Regions from separate parts of the Devosia sp. Root105 genome, predicted to be linked through region 4. Evidence: predicted binding sites of a transcription regulator. Region 4 holds the regulator's gene; each other region holds the start of a gene.

Region 1 (3,088 bases), on a different contig from region 4:
TACCGCGACGAGCAAGCGCACCGGCTACCAGGGGCCGCTGGTGCTGTGCTCGATGCATTACACCCCGATCTCCGGGCACTATACCAACAACGAGATCACCACCTATCTCGCCAGGAACGAGCGCATCCTCGTCTGGTACGCGCCGCTCCAGGCAGCCGGCTACTACATCCCCTACCGGGCGCTGGTGACCACCGAAGCCGGTGACCTCTCGGTGGTGCTGACCGAGCTCGCCGAATAGCCGTACCCCCTGCGGCTTTCAGGAAAAGTTGCAGACTTTTCCACCTCGAAAGCGCGACCACATCAAAGACGTAGAGCATTCACCGATTCAACGAACGGTGAAATGCTCTGGCGATGAACGTCAGCTAAACCCTTGCCTCAGCACGCGTTCAAGCGCGCGACGGCATTTTCTCCTCCAAGGCTCGCGCCAAGGAGGAATTGATGACCATCGTGAAACTCGGCATCGCCGCTCTCGCCACTACGGTCGCGCTCGCTGGCGCCGCCAGTGCCCTCGACCTGAAGATCGCCACCCCCGGCCCGGGCAAGCTCGTGCCGACCAGCATCCAGCTCGGCATCATCCCGCCGCCCAACAATATCTGCCCGGGCAATGGCAAGCTCACCGCCTGGGTCGAAACCAACAAGCCCGGCACCATCAACATTCTGCTGGTGAAGAAGGGCGGCGCCGTCGGCGGTCCTTACGCTGTCACCACCGTGAAGGGCGCCAACGGCATCGTCATGGGCAGCTACACGCAGAATCTCGTGATCAACAATCCAGTCGACGCCGAATACCGCGTCGTCGTCGCCGGCACGCCCATCCAGTCCAACTGGGTCCCACTCGTCGCCGAGTGCTAAAACCCCGGGGCCGCTGCCCCCGACTTCCGCGCCCCGGACCACCGGCAACAGACCCGTGGTCCCTCGTGCCGGCATGCCTCCAAGTGGGGCTGCCGGCCGGGCGGCGGAAATCATGGTTAACCGGGTGTTACCAAAATCCGCGTGTCATTCCGGGACGGTCAACGGCTATTTTGCCAACGCGGCGGCGTGAGCAGCCATTGTTCAGGCACCTAAGGCATGAAGGCCACAAAAATCTTTGCGGGTGAAGGCTTTACGCCTCGTTCACACTTGGCCGATTCGAGCCCTAAACCGCCCGCAATTAACCGCTTCGAAACCTTCCTGAACGCGATTTCCGGGGATTGCGCCGGATGCCACAGGAATGCCGTGGCGCTAGCGGGTCGCTGACCAAGCCACCCACCATATGCTGTAGTGAACAAACACGGATTTCCGAGTCGCAACCGATTCCTTTCCGGTTTGTTCTTCGTTCGTACCAATGGTTAACGCCAGCGCCAGCGACCTCGCTTATTTGTTCCGCGACGAGACACTCGTTTGTTGGCTTTCGATCACCTAAATAGGGCGCGATGACTCCCGCTTCCGCCTCCTCGCTCAAGGCGATCCTTGGGCCCACCAATACCGGCAAGACCTTCTTCGCCATCGAACGGATGCTCGCGCACCGCTCGGGGATGATCGGCCTGCCGCTGCGGCTCCTCGCCCGCGAGGTCTACCACAAGGTGGTCGACCGGATCGGTGCCCAGCACGTGGCGCTGGTCACCGGCGAGGAGCGGATCGTTCCGGCCAAACCGCGCTACTGGGTCTGCACGGTCGAGGCCATGCCGCTCGACGTGCCGGTCGAATGCGTCGCCATCGATGAAATCCAGGTGGCGACCGATTTCGACCGCGGCCACGTCTTCACCAACCGGCTGCTGCATGCCCGCGGCATCAGTGAAACCCTGCTGCTCGGCGCCGCCACCATGACGCCGCTGATCCGCGCGCTGCTGCCCGATGCCGAGATCATCCAGCGCCCGCGCTTTTCCGAGCTGCTCTACGCCGGTTCGAAGAAGATCTCCCGCCAGCCCAAGCGCTCCGCCATCGTCGCCTTCTCGGCCACCCAGGTCTACGCCATCGCCGAGCTGATCCGGCGCGAACGCGGCGGCGCCGCCGTGGTGATGGGGGCGCTCTCGCCCCGCACCCGCAACGCCCAGGTCGACCTGTACCAGAACGGCGACGTCGATTTTCTCGTCGCCACCGATGCCATTGGCATGGGCCTCAACCTCGACGTGCATCACGTCGCCTTTGCCGACGACCACAAGTTCGACGGCCACCAGACCCGGCAGCTGACCCCAGCCGAGTTCGGCCAGATCGCCGGCCGCGCCGGCCGCCACATGCACAACGGCAGCTTCGGCGTCACCGGCCACGCCCCCGATTTCGACGAGGAACTGGTCAAGCGCCTCGAGACCCATGATTTCGAGCCGATCCGGGTGATACAATGGCGCAACGCGGAGCTGGATTTCGCCTCGATCGAAGACCTGCGCCATAGCCTCGACCAGACGCCCACGCTCAGGGGCCTGACCCGCGTTCCCGTCGCCACCGACCAGCATGCGCTGGAGTTCGTCGCCCGCAACGAGGCCGGCGCTGCGGCAAAAAGCGAGGCGGCGGTGCGGCTCTTATGGGAGTGCTGCGGCATCCCGGATTACCGCGATATCTCGCCGGCGCAGCACGGCGAGATCATTACCCGCATCTATCTCGACCTCACCCGCCACCGCCATGTCGACGCCGACTGGATTGCCGAGCAGGTGCGGTTCTGCGACAATGTCACAGGCGACATTGATACGCTTTCCAATCGGATCAAGCAGATCCGGACATGGACCTTTGTCGCCAACCGCAAGAACTGGCTTGAAGACCCCGCATATTGGCGCGAAAAGACCCGGGACATTGAAGATCGACTGAGCGACGCTCTGCACGAGCGTCTCACTCAACGTTTCGTCGATCGTCGCACTTCGGTGCTTATGCGCCACCTGAGAGACAAGCATATGGTATCGCCTGAAATTAACGACCGCGGCGAGGTGAGCCTCGAAGGCCACCTGATTGGCTCCATCGAGGGCTTCCGCTTCACCTTGGCTCGGTCGGAAGGTGGCGATGCCAAAGGCGTGGCGGCAGCCGCGGCGCAGGTCGTGGCGCCTGAAATCGCCAAACGCGCCGAGCGAGTCGCCGGTGCGCCCAACGAAGAGCTGGTGCTCGCCACCGACGGCTATGTACGCTG
Region 2 (3,088 bases), 290 kb from region 4:
AATCCCGGCTGAGGCCGATCGATCGGATTTGCACCAAATTGCCAAGAGAACGCCCGCAACATCGCCCATCAATCTGGGCGGGGAGGGGGCCGAAATGTGCACGCTGTGGAAAAGGCCGAAAAGCAAGGAGCCGGGCACATGGCCCGGCTCCTCAAAAACTCAACGATGGCCAGCCCTTAGAGCTGGCGGATGGTCACGGGCCGGTCGTCGTTCCAGGCGACGGCATTGCGCAGCGGCAGGCCGAACTGGCTTTCCTCGATCTCGAACACATCGCCGGGCTCGGTCTTGATGCCGTCGGCAAAGCTCAGCGTCGCGGTGCCGAACATGTGGACGTGGATGTCGCCCGGCTGGCGGAACAGGTCGTACTTGAAGTGGTGGTGCTCGAGGTTGGCGATGGTGTGGCTCATGTTGTCCTCACCCGAGAGGAACGGCTTCTCCCACAGCACCTTGCCGGCGCGCAGGATCCGCGACATGCCCGAGACGTTGCGCGGCAGCTCGCCAACCCGCAGCTCCGGCCCGAACGAGCAGAAGCGGAGCTTGGAATGGGCGAGGAACAGGTAGTTCACCCGCTCGGTCACGTGGTCGGAGAACTCGTTGCCGAGCGCGAAGCCAAGGCGGAAAGGCGTGCCGTCCTTGCCGATATAGTAGATGCCGGCGATCTCGGGCTCCTCGCCGGCGTCCTTGGCGAAGGCAGGCGAGGGGATCGGCTGGCCCGGCGCGGTGACGGTGTAGCCGTTGCCCTTGTAGAACCATTCGGGCTGCACGCCGATCTCGCCCGGCGCGGGCTTGCCGCCTTCGAGACCCATGCGGAACATCTTCATCGAATCGGTCAGCGGCGCTTCAGCCTGCTGCTGGTTCGACTTGTGCATGGCGTCGCGGGTCGAAGCCGAACCCAGGTGGGTAAGGCCAGTGCCGGTGACGTAGAGGTGCGACGGATCGACATGGTCGATCGGGGCAAGCAGGCGGCCCTCACGGGCGAGCGCCTCGCGATCGAGCTTGGCGCCGAGGCCCTTCTCGATGACCACGGCGCGCAGCGACAGCCCGCGCTCGGCGGCTTCGGCAGCGAGCGCATAGACGCTCTGGGCTCCGGTGACCACGCTGGTGACGCCGCCTTCGGTGGCGCCGACGGCGCGCGCGCCCTTGTCGTCCTGGAACTGGATGAGATGCATGAAGCCCATTCCCTTGATTTTCGTTGCCGCCCTATAGCGCGGCGCAGCCGCGATTGCATTTGGATTTTGGATGTAGATCACCAACGCGGGTGCCAAGGGTGCGCAGCGGTCGAATCGCAAGGCGCCGGTGCGTAAGGAACAGCGAATTTACCCCCTTGACGATTTGGAAACGAAATGAGAACAGAATGAGTACATTAGATGGACATCTTATCGGTTTGCGCGGCGCAGACCGAAGTGGAATAAGGGAGACCGGTGATGGCTGCTGTTGCGCCTCTACGAGTTATTGAGGGATCGATGGATAAGGAGAAGGCGCTGGCAGCAGCGCTGAGCCAGATCGAGCGGAATTTCGGCAAGGGCACGGTGATGCGCTTCGGCGAGGGCGCCATTGCCCAGGTCGAGGCGATTTCCACCGGCTCGCTCGGACTGGATATCGCACTGGGCATCGGTGGGTTGCCGCGCGGCCGCATCGTGGAAGTGTTCGGGCCGGAAAGCTCGGGCAAGACCACGCTGGCGCTGCATGTGGTGGCCGAGGCGCAGAAGAACGGTGGCATCGCCGCCTTCGTCGACGCCGAGCATGCGCTCGATCCGATCTACGCCAGGAAGCTCGGCGTGAAGGTCGATGAGCTGTTGATCTCGCAGCCCGATACCGGCGAGCAGGCGCTCGAGATCGCCGATACGCTGGTGCGCTCCGGCGCCGTCGACGTGCTGGTGGTCGACTCGGTGGCCGCACTGACCCCGAAAGCCGAACTCGAAGGCGAGATGGGCGATTCGATGCCGGGCCTGCAGGCGCGCCTGATGAGTCAGGCGATGCGCAAGCTGACCGGCTCGATTTCGAAGTCGAAGGCGATGGTGATCTTCATCAACCAGATCCGCATGAAGATCGGCGTGATGTACGGTTCGCCCGAAACCACGACCGGCGGCAATGCGCTGAAGTTCTACTCCTCGGTCCGCCTCGATATCCGCCGCATCGGCGCGATCAAGGAGCGTGAGGAAGTCATCGGCAACCAGACACGCGTCAAGGTGGTCAAGAACAAGCTGGCTCCGCCGTTCCGCCAGGTCGAGTTCGACATCATGTATGGTGAAGGCATCTCCAAGACCGGCGAACTGCTCGATCTCGGCGTGAAGTCGGGACTGGTCGAGAAGTCCGGCGCCTGGTTCTCCTATGACAGCCAGCGGCTGGGGCAGGGGCGTGAAAACTCCCGCCAGTTCCTCAAGGACAACCCGGCGATCGCCGACCAGATCGAAAAGGGCGTGCGCGAAAGCTCCGGCATCCTCGGCGAAGCGCTGTTGGCCGGGCCGGAAGGTGACGAGGGCGACGACGGGGACGCGTGATCGGACCCGCCGGGATGTGAAGAAGAGGGCGCCCAGGTGGCGCCCTTTCGTTTTGAGCGGTGGGTTGCGTTTCCACGATCGTGCCATTCACGCCGGCGCTGGTGGGTAAACTCAATTGTGCCCATCCACCGGCCGTCATCCCGGCGAATGCCGGGACCCACTGCTCGGACAATGGACTGGGTACGAACCCCGCCGGTCCGTCACAGCAAGGTCGGATGGGTCGACGTTGGCGGAATGTTTGTTGCACTGGGTCCCGGCGTTCGCCGGGATGACGGCCGGTGCTTGTTGCGGGACTGACGACAGTGCGATCTCCGCGTCCTACGCACCCAATCTGACACCTCTCCCCACCCTGCGCTGGACACAACCGCAAGCCCCGCGATAGAAGGCCTTTCCTGTTGTTCTTGGCGGGGCTCATGGCCTCGCCATTTGTCTGTAAGAGACCCGTCATGACGAGCGTGAACGATATCCGGTCGAGCTTTCTGAGCTACTTCGCGAACAATGGTCACGAAGAAGTCGCATCGAGCCCGCTGGTGCCGCGGAACGATCCGACCCTGATGTTCACCAATGCCGGCATGGTGCAGTTCAAG
Region 3 (3,088 bases), on a different contig from region 4:
GGGATGACACCCGGTGGGTAGGCCAGGCCGAGCTCAATCACAAAGTGCTGATGCGCTCTACAGCGGCTTTTCCGCCAAGCCGCGGAAGGCGTCGGGGACTGAGCGATCGAGCTCGAGCGTCGCCGAGGCATAGCCGATGGCTTCGCGGCCGAAGCGGATGCGGACGGCGTCCATGGCCCGATCGGCGCTAAGGCGCGAGGCGCCGCGCCGGGTGCCGGGGCGGCGGGCGTCGTCGGCGAGGTCGAGCGGCAGTTCGAGCTGCACCAGCGGATCGCGCTCGAGCTGGGCCACCGAGATGGCGAGCAGGGTGATGGTGCGCTCGTCGGGGTGATCGGCCTGGACGACCCGCACCAGGTCCTCGGCGATCTCGGCGAGGCTCACAGTGGCCGAAATCGGCTGGTCGATGGTGATCGAGCGGGTGACGGCGCGCAGGTCGCGGAAGCGGACACGCGCCGTGATGGTGTGGCCGTGCCAGGATTTCACCCTGAGCCGCGAGGCGATGCGATCGGCGAGGTGATGCAGGGTCGGCCGGTAGATCCGTTCGATGAACGGCTTTTTGCCGAGCGCCGACTGGGCCCCGGCGGAGCGGGCGCGCTGGTTGGTGACGATGCCGCGCGGGTCGCGGTTCCAAGCCAGCGCGCTGAGCTTTTCGCCGGCGGCATGGCCGAGGATATGCTGCACCCACTCGGTGCGCTGTTCGGCCAGCTGGCCGATGGTGAGGATGCCCTCGTCCTCGAGCTTGCCCTCGGTGACCGGGCCGACGCCCCACATCAGGCTCACCGGCAGCGGGTGCAGGAACTCGAGCTCGCGCACCGGATCGACCACCACGAGACCATCGGGCTTGGCCACCTGCGAGGCGATCTTGGCCAGATGCTTGGTGCGCGCCACGCCGACCGAGATGGGGAGGCCGAGCTCGGCCCGGACGCGGGCGCGAACCGTGCGGGCAATGGTTTCGGGGCTGCCGAACAGGTGCTCGCAGCCGGCGACATCGGCAAAGGCTTCGTCGATCGAGATGCGCTCGACCAGTGGGGTGTAGTCGTCGAGGATGCCGATCGCCGCGTCGCCCAGCCGCTGGTACTCCTCGAAATGGCCGCCGGTGAAGATCAGCTCGGGGCAGAGTTCCTTGGCCGCCCAGCCGGACATGCCGCCGTGCACGCCGAAGGCCTTGGCCTCGTAGGAGGCGGCCAGCACCACGCCGCCGCCGACGGCAATCGGCTTGCCGCGCAACTCCGGGTTCAGCAGCTGCTCGACCGAAGCGTAGAAGGCATCGAGATCGGCGTGGAGGATCGTGGCGGCGGGCTCCATCCGGGATTCTCCGTGGCGCAATGAGAACATAAAGCGAACGAAGCGTTGGGCTTGTCAAGCGGCTCGCCGGCGGCGGATGGTGCTGCGGGGGATCGGGAGGGCGCGATGCGGGCAATGGTCTATTCGGCATATGGCGGGGTGGAGCAGCTGCGGCTCGCCGAGGTGGCGCAGCCGGTTCCGAGGCCGGGCGAGGTGCTGATCCGGGTCAAGGCGGCGTCACTCAATTCATGGGATTGGGACCTCTTACGCGGCCAGCCGTTCCTCGCGCGGTTGGGCGGGTTGTGGCGGCCGCAGCACGCGATCCTCGGCGCCGACGTTGCCGGCATCGTCGAGGCGCTGGGCGAAGGGGTGAGTCGCCTCGCCGTTGGCGACAGGGTGTTCGGCGATCTCAGCGGGGCGAACTGGGGCGGGTTTGCCGAGTATGTCGCGGCGCCGGAAGCGGTGCTGGCCAGGATCCCCGACCCGGTGAGCTTCGAAGCCGCCGCAGCGACGCCGCAGGCGGGCCTGCTGGCGTGGCAAGGCGTGCGTTGGAAGGGCGAGGTGCGGGCCGGCGACCAGGTGCTGGTCAATGGCGGGGGTGGCGGCGCCGGAACGTTTGCGATCCAGCTGGCAAAGCGCGCCGGTGCTGACGTGACCGGCGTCGACCGGGCAGCGAAGCTCGAGCTGATGCGCAGGATGGGGGCGGAGCGGGTGATCGACTATCGCGCCGAGGACTTTGCGGCGGGCACAGAGCGGTATGACCTGATCATCGACATGGTGGCGTCGCGGCCGCTGGCGCAGTTCCGCCGCACGCTCACGCCTACCGGGCGGCTGGCGGTGGTGGGTGGCACGACACCGACCATCCTTGCCGTGGCAACGCTCGGGGCGATGAGCTCGAAGCCTGGCGGGCAGCAGCTCGGGCTGGTGCTGCACCAGCCGGATGCGGGGCAGCTGACGGAGCTCGGGGCGCTGATCGCGGCCGGCGCGGTGACGCCGGCGATCGACCGGGTCTATCCGCTGGCGGAGACGGCGGCGGCGTTTCAACGGATCGGCGCCGGGCAGGCGCTGGGGAAGCTGGTGGTGGTGCCGTGAGGGCGTGTGGGCCGTTGCGGAGCCTCTTGAGGCTCGAACCCAGCTAAGAACACCGGTGGGTGAGTTCGAGGCCAGCTACCCCCGCGCCAGCGCCAGCAGCCGTTCGTTCTCCTCCGGCACGTTCTCGGCCAACCGCGCCGCGGCGATGATCGGCAGCCAGGCGCGGACCTCGGTTTCGGTCAGCGCACCGGTAGCAAGGTAGCGTTCGAGGTAAGCGTCGGCCAACTCGTGGCCGGCGCCGTGGCGCATCAGGAGGTAGGAGCGGGCGACGTCGGCGGCGGGTGGGCCGGAGGTGGCGTCGGGCCAATCGACGATCATCGCGGCGCCGGGCGGCCCGATGATGTTGAAGGGGTGGAAATCGCCATGGCAGAGGCGGTTGCCCTCTGGCAGTTCCGCCAGCCGCTCCAGCAGGCTGGCGCGCAGTGCGGCCTCGAGGTCGACGCGGCCGAGGCGGTCGGCGAGGCGCGGCTTCAGCGGCGAAAGGCGAACTTCGGTGCGGGCATGGATAGCGAGGTGGAGCTGCACCATGGCCTCGAGCGCCGCGGGCAGCAGCGCCGGGTCGGCGGCGGCGAGGCTGGCCAGCGGCTGGCCCGGGGCGCGGTCCATGACGAGGCCCCAGCGGCCGGCATAGGGACCGGCTGCGTGTACCGCCGGGGTCGGCAGGCCATGATCGCCGACGATGGCGAGGATGGCGGCTTCGCCGAAGGCCACC
Region 4 (3,088 bases):
CACCGCCAGACCGGAGAAGCCCGGGAGCAACGATGACAGGCCCAGCAACTGGGTTTCCTCGCCGCGCATCACGTCCTCGGCGCCGACATCACGCAGGCAGACGCCGGGAAGAATGCGGGGGTTGAGCGGACCGGGCATGTCGGGCGCCACCGCGCCTTGAACGAGGCGACCAAGCTCGGCCGGCGCGTCGAGATAGGGGGCCTCGATCCAGCCCTGGCGGGCGCCGGCCATGCCGCAGATCAGCACGTCTTCGACATCCTCGGCGACACCGCTGAGCAGCGAGGTCAGCACATCGGGGTATTGTTCGCGGCTGAGGCGACCCATGCCATCCGGCGACGAGCGCGCGAAGGCGATCTCGCCGGCGGCGTCGATGCCCCATGCGCGCAGATTGGAAGTGCCCCAATCAACGGCGACCCATTCGACCTCTGCTGCCAAAACCTTCTCCCTGGCGCTGCACGTTTGCTGCGCACCGCCATGCCGCTAAAGCGCGATCGGGAAGGTTGTCCACTCTCCTGGTACGATCGCGACGGCCATTTGCATGGAGGCGCTGCCCGAGGATGCCTGAAGCCTCCCTTGGCGGCGCGGACCGTAACGTCTTTGCCGGCCCGGCCCTAGTGCAAATATCGGCGGGGAGGTTCGGTTTCATAAGAAAAAGGGCCGGCAAGGCTGCCGGCCCAAGGACCCGATTGGCGGTGGGTCTGGAGGTCAGTATTTGCGCAAGAGGCCAACCAGCCGGCCCTGCACCTTCACCCGGTCAGGCGGGAAGATGCGGGTCTCGTAGGCCGGGTTGGCCGCTTCGAGCGCAACGGAGTTGCCGCGGCGGCGAAGCCGCTTCAGCGTCGCTTCCTCGTCATCGACGAGGGCGACCACGATCTCGCCGGTCGAGGCCGCGTCCTGCTTCTTGATCAGCACGGTGTCGCCATCGAAGATGCCGGCGTCGATCATCGAATCGCCGCGGACTTCCAGTGCATAGTGCTCACCAGGCCCCAGCATTTCAGGCGGCACCATGATGGAGTGGCTGTGGGTCTGGATCGCTTCGATCGGCGTGCCTGCCGCGATGCGGCCCATTACCGGGATCGTCACCGCCCGATAGGAGTCGGCATTGACCACCGGTGCCGAGGGGCGGGCCGGAGGCGCCGACACCTTGCCGAGGTTACCCTCGATGACCGAGGGCTCGAAGCGGGCCTTGCGACCACCGAGCGAGGGGTTCATCGAATCCGGCAGCTTGATCACCTCGAGCGCGCGGGCCCGGTTGGGCAGGCGCCGGATGAAGCCACGCTCTTCCAGCGCGGTGATCAACCGATGGATGCCGGACTTGCTCCTCAGGTCGAGCGCGTCCTTCATCTCGTCGAACGAGGGTGGGATGCCGGACTCTTTCATCCGCTCGTGGATGAACATCAGCAGTTCGTGTTGCTTGCGCGTAAGCATGGGCGGCTCCGTGAGCAGAATCGGAACAAAGACTGAACGTGTTATACGTGTTCCAGTTATGTTCTGCAATCGAGCGGTGAATATTGCGTTACGATTGGGGGCGCAGCGAGCGGAATGAGCAGGTGTCGGGTCCAGGAACGCCGCTGCTGTCACCCATTGGCGAGGCGGCGGAGGAGGGCCGTGGCGGCAAGGAGGTCCGAGGTAGCCTTGCCTTCGGTGAAGGCGTGGTGAGTGCCGGCAAGGAGCTCGTAGGCGGCAGTCCGCCGGTCCCTCGACCACAGGCGTGCGAGGCTCATCGTGGCCCTCAGTTCCCAGGCGAGCGCTCCCTGGGTTCGAGCGAGATCGATGGCCTCCCGCAGCAGCCGCGTGCCGGCCTCGATATCGCCATCGGCGACCCTCGCGAGGGCGAAGGCCCGCAGGATCTCGGGTCGGCACCAGCCGCTGCTGTGTTCGGGGGAGAGCTTCAGCCCGCGCAGCGAGCCGGTGAGCGTCACCCAGGTCTCGGCCTGCAGGAAGCTCGCCGGCTGCAACAGGATGGCGCTTTCGCTGCGACGGCCTTCGCGGACGGCGATGTGGATCATCACCTTGCGGTAGAGATCGGCCCATGAGGTCCAGAGCGGCAGCCCGGCATGCTCGGCCGCGCGCTCCAGTTGCGTGATGTAGCCAACGGCTCGGTCATCCTCGCCGTACCACAGCAGCAAAGGGCAGGCGCCCAGGCCAATCGCTTCGCAGAGGGCCCAGGGACCTTGCTCGGCCGCGAAGTTCAGCGCCTCGAACAGCAGGTGGCGGGATTGGTCGGGCTTGCCCAGCAGCCACAGCCGGCGCGCCTCCAGGACGCGCAGGGCGCCCCTCGGCGGGGAGGTCAGAATGGCGAGCGGCGCCGGCAATTGCCAGTCGGGGCCAGCGATCATGGCGTTGGCGAGGCGGGCCGAGGCGGCATGGTCGCCGGCATAGTGCAGCGCCTCAGCCTGCAACCGGTCCGCGGTTTGCGCCAGATCGCGACGTCCGGCAGCGCGGGCATTGGCAAGAGCCGCCTGCGACAGCCCGGCGGAGCGCTGGAGGTGACCGGTGCGCAGCGCCAGGGCCGAGCGGACCAGCAGAAGTTCCGCATCGGCCCATGCGGCGGCCATGGTGCGGCCAAGGCGGGCCGCCTCGAGCAAGTGCCGGCCTTCGATGCGCAGCGGACCGGCGCGATCTTCCGTCAGCGTCGCCAGTTGCAGATGCAGCCGGAACCGCAGTTTGGCTGGCAGAAGCGCTCCGGCCCGTAGAGCTGTCACGGCGCGGCTACGCATCTCGTCATAGTGGCCACCCCGCAGCAGCAGGGGGCTCGCATGGGCCGCGAGGAGGGCGCCGGCGTCCAGGTCGCCATGCGGCGAAAGGCACCGGTCGAGTGCCTCGCGGACCTCCTCGACCAGGTCGCCATGCCGTTCCAGCCACTCGGCACGTGACAGCTTCTGCCACGCCTCGAGGGCATTGATGACATGCGACAGGGCGAGGTCGGCATGACGCCGTGCCGTCCGAGGCAAATCCTCTGACGCGGCGAGCCGTTCGGCGGCGTAGGCGCGCAAGGGGCGGGAGAGACGGTATCGCACTGCATGTCCACCCCGAGCGGTGAGCACCTGCGACTTTGCCACGAGGCCGCCCAGCGCGGCGATGACGC

The links. Region 4 encodes LexA, which represses DNA repair genes until DNA is damaged. Its sites were predicted from a motif close to TGTTCNNNNTGTGTTCNG; they were not measured.
Region 1: a site for LexA is predicted at 1,304-1,321, ahead of ASC68_RS25805 (helicase-related protein). Genes of this name have one in related genera too.
Region 2: a site for LexA is predicted at 1,335-1,352, ahead of recA (recombinase RecA). Genes of this name have one in related genera too.
Region 3: a site for LexA is predicted at 1,328-1,345, ahead of dinB (DNA polymerase IV). Genes of this name have one in related genera too.

The regions. Positions count from the first base shown of each region.
Region 1 is NZ_LMCR01000020.1:67,086-70,173, forward strand. It holds gene ASC68_RS25795 (DUF3108 domain-containing protein) at 1-238, shown strand, start outside; gene ASC68_RS25800 (hypothetical protein) at 439-849, shown strand; gene ASC68_RS25805 (helicase-related protein) at 1,410-3,088, shown strand, end outside.
Region 2 is NZ_LMCR01000016.1:384,916-388,003, reverse strand. It holds gene araD1 (AraD1 family protein) at 177-1,169, opposite strand; gene recA (recombinase RecA) at 1,425-2,501, shown strand; gene alaS (alanine--tRNA ligase) at 2,948-3,088, shown strand, end outside.
Region 3 is NZ_LMCR01000001.1:730,876-733,963, forward strand. It holds gene dinB (DNA polymerase IV) at 58-1,305, opposite strand; gene ASC68_RS03410 (NAD(P)-dependent alcohol dehydrogenase) at 1,411-2,376, shown strand; gene ASC68_RS03415 (aminoglycoside phosphotransferase family protein) at 2,452-3,088, opposite strand, start outside.
Region 4 is NZ_LMCR01000016.1:99,445-102,532, reverse strand. It holds gene ASC68_RS16490 (2-dehydro-3-deoxygalactonokinase) at 1-435, opposite strand, end outside; gene lexA (transcriptional repressor LexA) at 706-1,428, opposite strand; gene ASC68_RS16480 (winged helix-turn-helix domain-containing protein) at 1,578-3,088, opposite strand, start outside.